One region of the Streptomyces sp. NPDC047072 genome, then DNA from elsewhere that is predicted to be linked to it. Evidence: riboswitches for the same ligand, from Rfam matches in the RefSeq annotation. Region 1 holds a riboswitch; each other region holds the start of a gene.
The links. Region 1 has a riboswitch for S-adenosylmethionine ahead of ABZ896_RS46490 (aminotransferase class V-fold PLP-dependent enzyme). Riboswitches for the same ligand answer to the same signal wherever they lie in the genome.
Positions count from the first base shown of each region.

Region 2: linked by a shared signal. The riboswitch ahead of thrC (threonine synthase) and the one ahead of ABZ896_RS46490 (aminotransferase class V-fold PLP-dependent enzyme) in region 1 are both predicted to bind S-adenosylmethionine.
Region 3: linked by a shared signal. The riboswitch ahead of ABZ896_RS33155 (ABC transporter substrate-binding protein) and the one ahead of ABZ896_RS46490 (aminotransferase class V-fold PLP-dependent enzyme) in region 1 are both predicted to bind S-adenosylmethionine.

Region 1 covers NZ_JBEYVC010000209.1:12,426-17,738, forward strand. The annotation lists gene ABZ896_RS46475 (Rieske 2Fe-2S domain-containing protein) at 1-241, shown strand, start outside; gene ABZ896_RS46480 (ubiquinol-cytochrome c reductase cytochrome b subunit) at 238-1,875, shown strand; gene trpD (anthranilate phosphoribosyltransferase) at 2,019-3,083, shown strand; SAM riboswitch class IV at 3,160-3,276, shown strand; gene ABZ896_RS46490 (aminotransferase class V-fold PLP-dependent enzyme) at 3,317-4,678, shown strand; gene ABZ896_RS46495 (serine/threonine-protein kinase) at 4,745-5,313, shown strand, end outside.
Region 2 covers NZ_JBEYVC010000007.1:41,130-46,442, forward strand. The annotation lists gene groL (chaperonin GroEL) at 1-429, opposite strand, end outside; gene ABZ896_RS04825 (cold-shock protein) at 765-971, opposite strand; gene ABZ896_RS04830 (MoaD/ThiS family protein) at 1,414-1,689, opposite strand; gene thrC (threonine synthase) at 1,686-2,966, opposite strand; SAM riboswitch class I at 2,984-3,139, opposite strand; gene ABZ896_RS04840 (glucosyl-3-phosphoglycerate synthase) at 3,277-4,221, shown strand; gene ABZ896_RS04845 (trehalose-6-phosphate synthase) at 4,281-5,313, shown strand, end outside.
Region 3 covers NZ_JBEYVC010000101.1:6,064-11,376, forward strand. The annotation lists gene ABZ896_RS33150 (ABC transporter permease) at 1-719, opposite strand, end outside; gene ABZ896_RS33155 (ABC transporter substrate-binding protein) at 723-2,342, opposite strand; SAM riboswitch class IV at 2,628-2,742, opposite strand; gene ABZ896_RS33160 (DUF1684 domain-containing protein) at 2,805-3,629, opposite strand; gene ABZ896_RS33165 (NtaA/DmoA family FMN-dependent monooxygenase) at 3,689-5,089, opposite strand; gene ABZ896_RS33170 (LLM class flavin-dependent oxidoreductase) at 5,086-5,313, opposite strand, start outside.

The sequences.
Region 1 (5,313 bases):
GTACTCGAAGATCTGCACCCACGTCGGTTGCCCGATCTCCCTGTACGAGCAGCAGACGCACCACGTGCTCTGCCCCTGCCACCAGTCCACCTTCGACCTCTCCGACGGCGCCCGGGTGATCTTCGGCCCCGCCGGCCACGCCCTGCCGCAGCTGCGGATCGGCGTGAACGACGAGGGCTACCTCGAAGCACTCGGTGACTTCGCGGAGCCCGTCGGTCCTGCTTTCTGGGAGCGCGGATGAGCACTACAGAGACCACCGGGTCGCGCTCGCGCGACAAGGCCCCGGCCGGCGAGCGCGTCGCCGACTGGGCGGACGGCCGCCTCGGGATCTACTCCCTGGCCAAGTCCAACATGCGCAAGATCTTCCCCGACCACTGGTCGTTCATGTTGGGCGAGGTCTGCCTCTACAGCTTCATCATCATCATCCTCACGGGTGTGTATCTGACGCTGTTCTTCCACCCGTCGATGAACGAGGTGGAGTACCACGGCAGCTACGTCCCGCTGCAGGGCCAGCTGATGTCCGAGGCGTTCAACTCGACCATGCACATCTCCTTCGATGTGCGCGGTGGTCTGCTGATCCGGCAGATCCACCACTGGGCGGCGCTGATCTTCCTCGCCGGCATGTTCGTGCACATGATGCGGGTGTTCTTCACGGGCGCGTTCCGCAAGCCGCGTGAGGTCAACTGGCTGTTCGGCTTCCTGCTGTTCGTCCTCGGCATGTTCACCGGCTTCACCGGTTACTCGCTCCCGGACGACCTGCTCTCCGGCACCGGTGTCCGCTTCATGGAGGGCGCGGTCCTGTCCGTGCCGATCGTCGGCACGTACCTGTCGTTCTTCCTCTTCGGCGGCGAGTTCCCGGGCGGCGACTTCGTGGCCCGCTTCTACTCGGTCCACATCCTGCTGCTGCCGGGCATCATGCTCGGTCTGGTGGTCGGCCACCTGATCCTGGTCTTCTACCACAAGCACACGCAGTTCGCGGGCCCCGGAAAGACCAACAAGAACGTCGTCGGCATGCCGCTGCTGCCGGTCTACATGGCCAAGGCCGGAGGCTTCTTCTTCCTGGTCTTCGGTGTCATCGCGGCCATCGCGGCGGTCGCCTCGATCAACCCGATCTGGTCCATGGGCCCCTACCGTCCGGACCAGGTGTCGACCGGCGCCCAGCCCGACTGGTACATGGGCTTCTCCGAGGGCCTGATCCGTGTCATGCCGGGCTGGGAGATCAACTTCTGGGGCCACACGCTGGTCCTGGGCGTGTTCATCCCGCTGGTGATCTTCCCGCTGGTCCTGGTCTCGATCGCGGTCTACCCGTTCATCGAGTCCTGGGTCACCGGCGACAAGCGCGAGCACCACATCCTGGACCGGCCGCGCAACGCCCCGACGCGTACCGCGTTCGGTGCCGCGTGGATCTCCTGGTACTTCGTGCTGCTGATCGGTGGCGGCAACGACCTGTGGGCCACGCACTTCCACCTGTCGATCAACTCCATCACCTGGTTCGTACGGGTCGGCTTCTTCGTGGTGCCGGTCCTGGTGTTCCTCGCCACCAAGCGGGTCTGCCTCGGCCTCCAGCGCCGGGACAAGGACAAGGTGCTGCACGGGCGCGAGTCCGGCATCATCAAGCGCCTGCCGCACGGTGAGTTCATCGAGGTGCACGAGCCGCTCAGCCAGGAGCAGCTGCACACGCTCACGGCGCACGAGCAGTACGCGCCGGCCGAGATCGGCCCCACGGTCGACGAGAACGGCGTCGAGCGGAAGGTCGGACGGTCGCAGAAGCTGCGCGCCAAGCTCAGCGAGGCGTACTACGGCGAGGAAGCCCAGATCGCCAAGCCGACCGTCGAGGAGTACAAGGAGATCACGAGCGGCCACGGCCACCACTGATCACTGTTTGTCGCTGCGCTCGCCACGCGCGGTGGAAGGGCCCCCGTCCGGTCTTCGGACGGGGGCCCTTCGCCATGCTCCGGGCTGGATAGGGTGGCGGCGAACACACCTTTATTCGAAGTACGACGATCAGGAGCGGCCGTATGAGCGCTGTGACCCCCGCTGGAGGCGACACCGCGGCGGGCCGTTCCTGGCCCGAGGTGCTGAACGCGCTGCTGTACGGCCGCGACCAGAGCGCCGACGCGACGGCCTGGGCGATGGACCAGATCATGCGGGGCGAGGCGACCGACGCGCAGATCGCCGGTTTCGTGGTGGCCCTGCGGGCCAAGGGCGAGACCGTCGAGGAGATCACCGGCCTGGTGCGGGCGATGTACGAGCACGCGAACGTCATCGAGGTGTCCGGGCCGAACGTCGACATCGTCGGCACGGGCGGGGACGGCGCGAAGACGGTCAACATCTCCACGATGTCGGCGCTCGTGGTCGCCGGAACGGGCGCGAAGGTCGTCAAGCACGGCAACCGCGCGGCCTCCTCGGCGTCGGGTTCCTCGGACGTCCTGTCGCACCTCGGCGTCAACCTCGACCTGACCCCGCAGCGGGTGGCCGAGGTGGCCGAGGAGGCCGGAATCACCTTCTGCTTCGCCATCAAGTTCCATCCGGCGCTGCGTCACGCGGGCGCCGCACGCGGCCAGTTGGGCATCCGCACGGTGTTCAACGCCCTCGGTCCGTTGACCAACCCGGCGAAGGTGAAGGCGCAGGCGGTGGGGGTCGCCGACCCGCTGATGGCGCCGATCGTCGCCGGCGTCTTCGCCGAGCGCGGCAACTCCTCCCTGGTCTTCCGCGGCGACGACGGCCTCGACGAGCTGACGACCACCGCGACGTCCCGGGTCTGGCTCGTCCGCGACGGCAAGGTCACCGAGGAGACCTTCGACCCGAGGGACGTCGGCCTCGACCTCGTGCCCGTCGAGGCCCTGCGGGGCGGCGACCCGGCACACAACGCCGAGGTCGCCCGCAGACTGCTGGACGGCGAGAGAGGCCCGGTGCGGGACGCCGTGCTCCTGAACTCCGCCGCCGCGCTGGTGGCCCTGAACCCCGGCTCCGGGACGCTCGCCGAGCAGCTGCGGGCCGGGATGGACCAGGCCGCCGAGTCGATCGACTCGGGGGCGGCGAAGCGGGCGCTGGAGCGCTGGGTGGCCGCCAGCAACGCCTGACGCACGCGGGGACGTCGTCCCGCGATCCGGACACGGGTTGCGGGCCGACGATCACATCGCGTACGTTCTTTGACCAGGTCATGAGTGACAGTCATGAGGCCCCGGCCGACTGTCCGGCAACCCTCCGTCCGTGGCGGGGTGCCCCGGGTGAAGACCAGGCCGTGAACAGCAAGGTTCATGGCAAGCGCGGATCCCTCCTGAAACCAGGGATCCTGGTCCTTCGAGGGGTTGCCATGTCTGTCTCCACCGTTGCCGCCGCCCAGGCTGTTTGTGCCCAGTTGCCCGTTCTGGGCCGGGATGTCACCGTCCCGCTCGTCACCGGTGGCGAGGTCACCTACGCGGCCCTCGACTACGCGGCCAGCGCCCCCGCTCTCCAGCGCGTCTGGGACGACGTGGCCGCCTACGCGCCCTACTACGGCAGCGTGCACCGCGGGGCCGGCTACCTCTCCCAGCTCTCGACCGACCTCTTCGAGAACGCCCGGAAGACCGTCGCGGAGTTCCTGGACTGCCGTGAGGACGACCAGCTGATCTTCACCCGGTCGACCACCGACTCGCTCAACCTCCTCGCCGCGGCCCTCCCCGCGAACTGCCAGGTCTTCGTCTTCGAGACCGAGCACCACGCGAGCCTGCTGCCCTGGAAGGACGCCCGGGTCACCTACCTCAACGCCCCGCGCACCCCGCGCCAGGCCGTCGAGACCCTGGAGAAGGCCCTCGCCGACCGCGACCCTCAAGGCCCGGCCCTGGTCTGCGTCACCGGCGCCTCCAACGTCACCGGTGAGCTGTGGCCCGTACGTGAGTTGGCCGCCGCGGCCCACGCCCACGGCGCCCGGATCGTCCTCGACGCCGCCCAGCTCGCCCCGCACCACCCCGTCTCCGTGCAGGACCTCGACGTCGACTGGGTCGCCTTCTCCGGCCACAAGCTCTACGCCCCCTTCGGATCCGGTGTCCTGGCCGGCCGCGCGGACTGGCTCAAGGCGGCTGCCCCCTACCTCGCGGGCGGCGGCGCCAGCCGCAAGGTCACCCGGCGCGAGGACGGCGGCGTGGACGTGGAGTGGCACGACAGCGCCGCCCGCCACGAGGCCGGCTCCCCGAACGTCATCGGCGCCTACTCCATCGCCTCCGCCTGCAAGGCCCTCACCGAGGCCGGCTTCGACACCCTGGTCGCCCGTGAGCAGCACCTGATCGAGAAGGTGAAGGCGGGCCTCGCCGAGGTCCCCGAGGTCCGCGTCCTCTCCCTCTTCGGCGACGACGCCCCCCGCGTCGGCGTGATCTCCTTCGTCGTCGAGGGCTGGAACAGCTCCCACTTCGCCGCCGCCCTCTCCGCCGAGTACGGCATCGGCGTCCGCGACGGCCTCTTCTGCGCCCACCCCCTCGTCCGCACCCTGCTCGGCAGCGACCCGCAGAGCCAGGGCGAGTGCGGCGCCCCCGAGGCCGCGCCCGGCGAGAAGTCCCTCAACGCGATCCGGGTGAGCTTCGGCGCGGGCACCCCGGACGAGCATGTGGAGCGTTTCGTGAAGGCAGTGAAGGAACTGGTGACGGACGGCGCGAAGTGGCGCTACCGCACCGAGGACGGGCGCTGCGTCCCGGCCGTCTGACCCTCTGACCCTTACCTACGGCGTATACGCTCGCCCCACAGCCGTACGAGGCAGGGGGAGCGCGGGGTGCAAGAGCTGCGGGAGACCGATCCGCGGACCATCGGACCGTACGGGGTCCTGGGCAGACTCGGGTCGGGCGGCATGGGCGAGGTCTATCTCGCCGAGGCACGCGGCGGGCTGCGGCTCGCGGTGAAGGTGGTGCGGGCCGAGCACGCGGAGGACCGCACCTTCCGGGCCCGCTTCCGGCACGAGGTGCGGGCCGCGCAGACCGTCGGCGGCACCGGCACCTACACCGCGCGGGTCGTGGACGCGGACACCGAGGCGCCGCGGCCCTGGATGGCCACCGAGTTCGTCGAGGGGCCCAACCTGCGGGACGCGGTGCTGGACGGCGGCCCGCTGCCCGCGGACTCGGTACGGCTGCTGGCGGCCGCGCTCGCCGAGGCGCTCGCCGCGATCCACGCCAAGGGGCTGATCCACCGGGACCTCAAGCCCTCCAACATCCTGCTGGCGCCGGAGGGGCCCCGGGTCATCGACTTCGGGATCGTCCGGGCGCTGGAGGGCACCGCGCTGACCAAGACCGGGACGGTCGTCGGCTCGGTCGGCTACGTCTCGCCCGAGCAGATCCGCAACGGCGC
Region 2 (5,313 bases), on a different contig from region 1:
GATCTGCTCCTTGGTCTCCACGTCCTTGGCCTGCTCAAGGAGGGCACCGGAGACGGCCTCGACGGCCTTCTCGATACCGCGCTTGAGGGCCATCGGGTTGGCACCGGCGGCGACGTTGCGCAGGCCTTCCTTGACGAGGGCCTGGGCGAGGACGGTCGCGGTGGTCGTACCGTCACCGGCGACGTCGTCCGTCTTCTTGGCGACTTCCTTGACCAGCTCGGCGCCGATCTTCTCGTACGGGTCCTCGAGCTCGATCTCCTTGGCGATGGAGACACCATCGTTGGTGATCGTGGGGGCGCCCCACTTCTTCTCGAGGACGACGTTGCGGCCCTTGGGGCCGAGCGTCACCTTCACGGCGTCCGCGAGCTGGTTCATGCCGCGCTCGAGGCCGCGCCGCGCCTCCTCGTCGAACGCGATGATCTTGGCCATGTGAAGTGGTCCCTCCAGGACTGGGGGTGATTCCTTCGGACCGCGCCCGCGCCCGCGACGGACGGCTCGCCGACCCCGTGGGTTCCTTCCCCACCCGGTCCGCGGGCCTCACCGACCCGGTCCTTCGTTGTCACTCTCACCTTCAGAGTGCTAACGCCAATGATTAGCACTCGACCCCTGCGAGTGCAAGCGCCTCTCGGGGACCGGCCAGCGCGCACACGGCCTCCGCGCGCCTCCCCGGGCATGCCGAAGGGCTCGTAACCCATGACTCCCCATGGGATACGAGCCCTTCGATGAAGAACGAAGAACGACGCTGTTGTTACCCGGCGCGTGCTTCAGCCTGTCGCGAGACGGACCATGTCCGCCTGCGGCCCCTTCTGGCCCTGCGAGATCTCGAACTCGACCCGCTGGCCCTCTTCAAGGGTGCGGTAGCCGTCCATCTGAATCGCGCTGTAGTGGACGAAAACATCCGCACCACCGTCGACCGCGATGAAGCCGTACCCCTTCTCCGCGTTGAACCACTTGACGGTGCCCTGAGCCATGCCTAACTCCCCTATTACTGGCCCTTGCACGGATCCGCACTTCGCGGATCCGGGTCAGACCTCACCCCCCACAGGTTGGGGGCGTGCGCCGGAACGCGTCGACCGCGGCTGAATGTATCTGTCCAACTGCCGTCTGCAACAGGTCAATCGGACGAGAATTCTGGGCAAGACCAGTCAGGAATGTACGGAGAATTCGCCCGAATTCAGGGCAAGTCGGGCTCCACAAAAGGAGCAAAATACGCAAAACACGCGCACACTTTGGCTGCTTCTCATCGCATGCGGAGCGAGAACTCATATGCGTCCGGCATGGAGAAGGACGCTGCTTCCCCAACTGTACCGCGCTCAACCATAGAGAATTGCCCCCTCCGCTTCTCTCACGGAGGGGGCAATCGGATGAACACTCGGTAATTCCTGTTACCGAAGGTAATGACCAGTCATACGGTCACCCCCCGGCGACGGCCGGAATGATCGAGACGCCCGCGCCGTCCGGGGTCGCCGTCTCCAGCCCCTGCTCGAACCGCACGTCGTCGTCGTTCACGTACACGTTGACAAACCGCCGCAGCTTGCCCTGGTCGTCCAGAACACGCGCCGCGATACCGGTGTGGTTCTTCTCCAGATCGGCGATGACCTCGCCGAGCGTGCCGCCCTCGGCGGCGACCTCGGCCTGTCCGCCGGTGTAGGTGCGCAGGATGGTGGGGATGCGGACGGTGACGCTCATGCGAGGCCAGCCTCTCGGAAAGAGTCCAGGTTGGGTCGGATGGTGGCGGTGAGCCCGGTACCGGCCACCGCGTCGAGGGTCTTCAGGCCGTCCCCGGTGTTCAGGACGACCGTGGTCAACGACAGGTCCAGCAGCCCGTTCTCGATCAGCTTGCGGGTCACGCCCACGGTCACGCCACCCGCCGTCTCGGCGAAGATGCCCTCGGTGCGGGCCAGCAGCTTGATCGCGTCGACGACCTGCTCGTCGTTCACGTCCTCCACCGCACCGCCGGTGCGGCGCGCGATGTCGAGCACATAGGGACCGTCCGCCGGGTTCCCGATCGCCAGCGACTTGGCGATGGTGTTCGGCTTCTGCGGCCGTACGACGTCGTGCCCGGCCTTGTACGCCACCGACACCGGCGAGCATCCTTCCGCCTGCGCGCCGAAGATCTTGTACGGCTTGTCCTCGACGAGCCCGAGCTTGATCAGCTCCTGGAGGCCCTTGTCGATCTTCGTGAGCTGGGAGCCGGAGGCGATCGGCACGACCAGCTGGTCGGGGAGCTTCCAGCCGAGCTGCTCGCAGATCTCGTACGCCAGGGTCTTGGACCCCTCCGCGTAGTACGGCCGCAGGTTGACGTTGACGAAGCCCCAGCCCTCGCCAGCCGGGTCGCCGATCAGCTCGGAGCAGAAGCGGTTCACGTCGTCGTAGTTGCCCTCGATGCCGACGAGCTCGCCGCCGTAGATGGCGGCCATGACGATCTTGCCCTGCTCCAGGTCGTGCGGGATGAACACGCAGGAGCGGAAGCCGGCCCGGGCGGCGGCGGCACCGACCGCGCCGGCGAGGTTGCCGGTGGAGGAGCAGGAGAGGGTGGTGAAGCCGAAGGCGCGCGCCGCCTCGATGGCCTGCGCGACGACGCGGTCCTTGAAGGAGTGCGTCGGGTTACCGGAGTCGTCCTTGATATACAGTCCGCCGGTCACGCCCAGCTCGCGGGCTAGGTTGTCGGCCTTGACGAGCTTGGTCCAGCCCGGGTTGATGTTCGGCTTGTCGGCCACGTCCGCGGGGACGGGCAGCAGGGGGGCGTAACGCCAGATGTTCGAAGGTCCCGCTTCGATCTGCTTGCGGAGTTCCTCGGTGTCGTAGGCCGAGAAGTCGTACGCGATCTCCAGCGGGCCGAAACACTCCTCGCACGCGAAGACCGGGCCGAGCGGGACGCGGTGACCGCATTCGCGGCAGCTCAACGCCGACGCGGGACCGAGGTCGACGGAGTTCGTGGTGCTTGCAACAGTCTGCACAGCCATGGAGGCGAGGCCCTTTCTCCTCATCTTCCTCACGACGCATCTCGCCGTGAGACGGATTTGGCACCTTCCCTAGTCGGGAGCCTCGCGTGACGATCGACATTGATCTACGAGAACCGACTGGAGGGTTGCCGGGGCTTCATCGGGCCGTATCCCTCTGCCCCTCTGGATGAGCGGTATGAAGTTGTGAACGGTGGGGCCACCCCGGACATGCGATGGTCACCCGCCTTGTTCAAGACTGTAACCGACGACCGGGACAGTTGAGAGAGTCGTCCGTACCGCGAGATCGATCACACGTGAAGGAGCCGCCTACGTGCTGGAAGAAGTCGAGCGCTGGCTGACCACCCGCTCCTGGTCCGTGACCGACCGCCCCCTGCACCAGATCATGGCCGCCAAGCAGCGCACGGGCCGGACGGTCAGCGTCGTGCTGCCCGCGCTGAACGAGGAGGAGACGGTCGGCGAGATCGTCTCGATCATCCGCCACGACCTGATGCGCCAGGTGCCGCTGGTCGACGAGATCGTCGTCGTCGACTCGGGCTCCACCGACCGCACCGCGGAGGTGGCCGCGGCGGCCGGCGCGCGCGTCGAGCACCGCGACGCGATCCTGCCGCGGCTGCCCGCCGTCCCCGGCAAGGGCGAGGTCCTGTGGCGCTCCCTCCTGGTGACCACCGGGGACATCGTCTGTTTCATCGACGCGGACCTGAAGGAGTTCTCCTCCGACTTCGTCTGCGGCATCGTCGGCCCGCTGCTGACCGATCCGGGGATCGACCTGGTCAAGGGGATGTACGACCGTCCCCTGGGCGGCGCGCAGGGACAGGGCGGCCGGGTCACCGAGCTGATGGCGCGCCCCCTGCTGAACATGCACTGGCCGCAGCTGGCCGGTTTCGTCCAGCCCCTGGGCGGCGAGTACGCGGCGCGGCGCAGCCTGCTCGAACAACTGCCGTTCCCGGTCGGCTACGGCGTCGAACTGGGCATGCTGGTGGACGCCCTGCACCTGGTGGGCCTGGACGCCCTGGCCCAGGTGGACGTGGGCGTCCGCAAACACCGCCACCAGGACGGCCAGGCCCTGGGCCGCATGTCGGCGGCGATCTACCGCACGGCCCAGCTGAGGCTGGCCCGCGGCCACCTCATCCGTCCCTCGCTGACCCAGTTCGAGCGCGGCGAGACCGGCTTCGAGCCGCGCACGTACTCGGTGGACACGGAGGAGAGGCCGCCGATGGTGGAGATCGCGGAGTACATGAAGCGGAAGGCCGCGTAGGACTCGTCACGTCGCGCGGAAACGTTTGAGTGTTTGGGTGCCGGGCTAGGTTTCGAGGCATGGCTTCATCGCACAAGCCCCACGTCCTGGTCGCCTCCAACCGAGGCCCCGTCTCGTACGCCGTAGGCGACGACGGCACGCTCAACGCGAAGCGCGGCGGCGGCGGCCTCGTCTCCGGGCTCTCCGCGATCGGCCCGGAGGCCGGCGCGCTGTGGGTCTGCTCCGCCCTCTCCGACGGCGACCGGGAGGTCGTACGGCAAGGCGTCGGCGAGGACGGCGTCCGCATGCTGCCGATCCCGGCGGACGTACACGCGGACGCCTACAACGGCATCGCCAACTCCGTGCTGTGGTTCGTCCACCACCTGCTCTACCAGATCCCCCTGGAGCCGGTGTTCGACGCGGAGTTCCGCCGCCAGTGGTCGTCGTACGAGACGTACAACCGCGCTTTCGCCGAGGCGCTGGCGGAGGACGCGGCCGACGGCGCGGCGGTCCTCGTGCAGGACTACCACCTGTGCCTGGTGCCGGGCATGCTCCGTGAACTGCGCCCCGACCTGCGGATCGCGCACTTCTCGCACACGCCGTGGGCCCCGCTGGACTACTTCCGGCTGCTGCCGGACGACATCGCCGGGCAGGTGCTGCGGGGCATGCTGGGCGCGGACCGGCTGGGCTTCCTGACCCGGCGCTGGGCGGACGCGTTCACGGCCTGCGCCACGGAGTTCGCGGGCGGGCTCGGACAGACGCGGGTCGGGGTGCACGGGCTGGGCGCGGACGCGGACTTCCTGCGCAAGCGGGCGCACGAGCCGGACGTGAACGACCGGATGGCGGCCCTGCGCGAGGAGATCGGCGCGGGCCGGAAGACCGTCGTGCGGGTCGACCGGACCGAGCTGTCGAAGAACATCGTGCGCGGGCTGCTGTCCTACCGCCGGCTGCTGGAGTCCCGGCCGGAGTGGCGGGAGCGGGTCGTGCACGTGGCGTTCGCGTATCCGTCCCGGCAGGACCTGGCCGTGTACCGGGACTACACGGCGGAGGTGCGGCGGCTCGCGGAGGAGATCAACGCGGAGTACGGCACGGCGGGCTGGACGCCGGTCGTGC
Region 3 (5,313 bases), on a different contig from region 1:
ACGACCGTCAGCGCGGGCAGGGACGCGTTGCGCAGCGCATGCCGTAGGTGAACCCGCCAGCGCCCGGCGCCCTTGGCCCGCGCGGTCTCCACGTACGCCTGGTCCAGCGCGGTGAGCAGGCTCTTGGCGAGCACCTGGGCCACCTGCGCGCCGGTCGGGACCGCCAGTGTCAGGGCGGGCAGCACCAGTCCGCGGAGGCCGTCGTTGCCGAAGGCCGGGAACCAGTGCAGCCGGAACGAGAACGTCTCCACGAGCAGCAGGCCGACCCAGAAGGTCGGGACGGACACCCCCAACGGCGGTAGCAACAGCAGGAGTTGCCGCAGCCAGCGTTGGGAGGTGTAGGTCGCCACCACCGCCAGACCTCCGCCGAGGACCACCGCGAGCAGCAGGGCCGCGCCGGTCAGCTGGAGAGTCTGGGGCAGCGCGTCGGCCAGCGTGGCGGTGACCGGGCGGCCGGTCGACACCGAGTCGCCGAAGTCCCCGCGCACCGCCCGGCCCAGGTAGTCGGCGTACTGCGCCGGCACGGGCCTGTCGAAGCCGTACTCGGCGCGCAGGGCGGCCAGTTGCTTCGGGTCGACCTGTCCCGAGTCCATCCCGGCACTGGCCATCGCCGTGACCGGGTCACCGGGAAGGAAGTCCAGCACCAGGAAGGAGACCGTGTAGGCGGCCCACAGCACCCCGACCGCCTGGGCCAGCCGTTTGATCACATAGCGGCGCACGGGTCAGCCGATCCAGGTGTCGTGCAGCTGGATCCGGCTGGAAGCGTCGAAGTTCAGGTCGTGCACCTTGTTCGTCACGCCGAGCTGGGTCTGGAGCTCCACCACGGGCGCGTAGGAGGCGTTCTGCACGATCAACTGCTGTGCCTGAGTGACCAGTTCCTTGCGCTTGGCCGTCTCGCTGGTCGCCGCCTGAGCGGACAGCTCGGTGTCCAGGTCGCCGGCCGGGACGCGGTAGAAGTTGGCCAGCTTGGTGGAGAAGGAGCTGCGCAGGATGTCCGGGTCGGCACGGGTGACGTTCCCCCAGGCCGCGTCGTAGTCGCCGGACTGCAGCGTCGGCGCCAGCTGGGTGACCTGGACCTGCTTGAGGGTCACTTCGATGCCGACGGCCTTGAGTTGCTGCTGGATCAGCTCCAACGCGGGCTGATTGGTGGCCGCGTTGGGGATCCAGGTGATGGCCAGGCTCAGCTTCTTGCCGTCCTTCACCCGGATGCCGTCGGCACCGGTCTTCCAACCCGCCTCGTCCAGCAGGGACTTCGCCTTGGCCGCGTCGAAGGAGAGGCTGGAGGCGAGGTTCGTGTAGTCGGGTGTGGTGTGGGCGAGGACGCTGGTGGCCGCCTGGGTGCCGGTCGGGAAGACGGTGTCGGCGATCTGCTGCCGGTCGACGGCGTACAGGATCGCCTGGCGCACCCTGGTGTCCTTGAGGACCGGCCGGGACTGGTTGAGGCCGAGGCCGAACACGATGCCGGGGTTGGCCCGTCGCAGCAGGGTGACCTGACCGCCCTTGAGCGCCGCCTCGTTGGCCCTGCCGACGCTGCTGATCGCGTCCACCTGGCCGGACTGCAGACTGCCCGCCCGTACCCCCGGCTCCGGTACGACCTTGAAGACCAGCTTGTCCAGGTACGCCTCGCCCTTCTTGGCCCACAGCGAGGAACCCCAGGCGTACCCGGTGCGCTTGGCGAGGGTGATCGACTGGTTCTGGACGTACTGCTTGAGCACGAAGGGCCCGGACCCGATCACGCCGTCACTGCACTTCTGCTGCGGTGTCCTCTTCACGCTCGCCGACGACTCGATGCCCAGCGAGTGGGTCGAAGTGGCCTGCAGAAACTGGGCGTTGGGTTGCGCGAAGGTCACCCGGACGGTGAGCGGGTCGACGACCGTGGTGCTCTTGACGCCGCTCAGATACCCCTCGGCCAGGGTCCCGAGGGCGCCGAGCTTCGGCACGGCGTCGAAGTTGTCCTTGACCACCTGCGCGGTCAGCTTCGAGTCGTCGCTGAAGGTGACCCCCGACCGCAGATGGAAGGTGAACGTCCGGGTGTCGGCGCTGATGTCCCAGCTCTTCGCGAGCCACGGCACGATCTTGCCGGTCTTCGGGTCCTGGTCGGTCAGGGAGTCCACGACCTGACGTACCGAGTAGATGGTCTCGTTGCTGGCGACCTGCTGCGGGTCGACGCAGCCGGCGTCCGACCCCACCGCGAAGGTCAGGGTGCCGCCGGACTTCGGCGCGCCGCCGCCGGTGCCGGAACCGGAGGTGCCCGAACCGCAGGCGGTCAGCAGCACGCTGGTGGTCAGGAGGGCGGTGGCCGCCGCCCATCGGGGGGATCTGAAAGCCGGAAGTGCGTTCACGGAGGGGTCTCCTACTGGTGTCACCAGGCAGGGCGGTGCCGTACGAGGTGCGGCGGCGCATGCGCGCAGGGGGAAGCTGAGGTCAGACGCAGACAGGTGCGACGACGACCGGGGCGTGCCGGATCACGACCGGCGACGGGGGTTCGTCAGGCCTGACAGAGGCAGCTGGTCGAGCGCTTCAGATCGATGTGGCGGCGGCGCGCCAGCCGGGAGAACACGGTGGCGAGGGCGAACGAGGCGCTGTGCCGCATGCCGGTCCTCCCCACTTCCGGCCCCGCTCACGGGGCCACGCGCTTGCGGGGATCATCGGCGATCCCCGCCGGGCTTTCACCTGGAGCACCCCACCGCGTAGGAGGGTTGCCGGTCAGCGAGCCAGGGCTTGACGCTGACACTCCATGCCTTTTGTGATCGTACGGAGCGGTTTCGTCGTACGTCAATGGCGGATCCGGAGCGTGAGACGGCTCATGAACCGCCGCGCTCCCGGGGGATCTTGAGGCCCGCCTCGATCGCCACCGGCAGCCGGTTCTCGGCCGGGGGCAGCGGGCAGGTGGCCAAGTCGGTATAGGCGCAGGGCAGGTTGGCCGCGCGGTTGAAGTCCAGGACGACCGTGCCGTCGGAGGCGGGCGGTTCGACGGACAGGGACCGGTTGGCGGCGTACGTCGTGACACCCGAGGTTGCGTCCGTGAACAGCACCGTCAGCGCGCCCGCACCCCGGCCGGGGAACGCGGTCAGCGCCAACTGCCGCCCCTCCAGCTCGAACTCGACCCGGCCCGGAGCGTCGTAGACGTGCTCGAGACCCTCGACCGCGGCGCCCACGGTGGTCGGCCGCGGCGCGTCGAAGGGCACGTAACGACCCGTCACGACCCAGCGCGGGTCCGGGGCGTAGGCGGGTGTCCCGGTGAACGCGGTGCGCAGCGGCGCGTCCGGATGCCGGGGGCGCACGATGTCGTTGCCGCCGCGCTTGGCGACCTCGATCACGGCGTCGCCCCAGACCGCGTTGACGCCACCGCGCTCGGGCAGCACGCCGAAGCGGTGCTCGCCGCGGGCCGGGTTGCCGTCGACGAGGAGTTCCTCGCCCTCGTCGAGGTCCACCACGACCCCGTCGGGGCCGGTGCGCCAGGCTCCGGGCGCGTCCGGGAAGCGCTGCGGCCGCTCGTCGAGCCAGTACAGGCCGGTGACGGCCAGGAAGCCGTGCGGGTCCGCCAGCCGCGCGTCCTGGGTGCGGTACCAGTCCAGCCAGTGCTCGGTGAAGGCGTGGAGGTCTGTCGATGTCGCTTCGGTGGTCATGCGTACTCCTTCGTCATGCGTGTCTCGTCGTCATGCGCGCCTTACGCCCTGTGGTGCCGTCAGCCCGCCTGCCGGTGGTCCGGCGCGGACCGGCGGGTGAGGGGCTCGCGCAGGCCGAGATGGTCGCGGAGGGTGCCGCCGGTGTACTCGGTGCGGTAGACCCCGCGTTCCTGGAGCTCCGGGACGAGCAGGTCGACGATGTCGTCGAGCCCGTCGGGGATCAGATACGGCGTGACGTTGAAACCGTCGACCGCGCCGTGCCGTACGAAGTGGGCGAACTTGTCGGCCAGGCCGGCCGGGGTGCCCACGTGGCCGCGCTGTGGGCCCAGCGCGATGACGGTCTCGCGCAGCGACCAGCCGTGCGCCTCCGCCTTGGCCCGCCACTCGGCCACGACCGCCCGCGGGTCGGTGATACGGCGCGCGCCGAACGAGCCGTCGTTCTCGGCGACGACCGGATCCTCCTTCGGCAGCGGACCGTTGGCGTCCCGGCCGGACAGATCGATGCCCCACAGCAGCCCGGCGATCCCCAACGCGGTTGCGGGAGTGACCTGTTGGAGCCGGATCCAGCGCTTCTTCTCCTCGGCCTCCGCCTCGGTGGCGCCGATGATGATCTCGGTGCCGGGCAGGATCCGCAGATCGTCGTCGGGCCGTCCGACGGCGCGCAGCCGGGTGCGGATGTCCTGGGCGAAGGTGAGCGCGTCGTCGAAGTCGTCGCCGTGCGCGGAGAAGATCACGTCGGCGTTGCGGGCGGCGAAGTCGCGCCCCTCTCCGGAGTCACCGGCCTGGAAGATCACCGGGTGCCCCTGGGCGCTGCGCGGCAGCGTCGGCGCGAGATCGACGTCGAACTGCGGCCCCCGGTGGCGCACTTGGCGTACGGCACCGGGCGCGGACCACGCGGGCGCGTCCCGCGTGTCGGCGATCGCTCGGTCCTCCCAGCCGTCCCAGAGGGCGCGGGCCACGGTGAGGAACTCCTCGGCGCGCCGGTAGCGGTCGGCGTGGTCGAGGTAGCCGCCGCGCCGGAAGTTGGCGCCGGTCCAGGCGTTGTCGGTGGTCACCACGTTCCAGCCGGCGCGGCCCTCGGAGAGGAGGTCGAGGCCGGAGAGGCGGCGGGCGAGGTCGGCGGGCTCGTTGAAGGTGGAGTTGGAGGTGGAGACCAGGCCGATCCGGCGGGTGACCGCGGCCAGCGCCGCGAGCTGGGTGATCGCGTCCGGGCGCCCGGCCACGTCGAGGTCGTGGATCCGCCCGTCGACCTCGCGCAGCCGGAGCCCCTCCCCGAGGAAGAACGCGTCGAACAGGCCCCGTTCGGCGGTCTGCGCGACCTTGCGGAAGGAGGCCGGATCGATCTGGGAACCGCTCTCGGGGGCCGACCAGATGGTCCAGTGGTTCACGCCCTGGAAGAACACCCCGAAGTGCAGCTGGGCGTCCGGCCGGGGGACGTCGAGGGGATCGGTGCGGGTCATCGGAGTTCCTCCTGGGCGGATGCGACGGACGCAACGGGCGTGACAGTCGCGGCCGCGAAGCGGTTGGCGGGGCGCTCCAGACCCAGGGTCGAGCGCAGCGACGTGCCGGGCAGCGGCCGGGCGACCAGACGGCGCTCCGACAGGGCGGGCAGCACAAGCCGGGAGAGGACGGGCAGGTCCTCGTCGAGCACCAGTGGACGCAGTCGTACGCCGTCGACGTAACT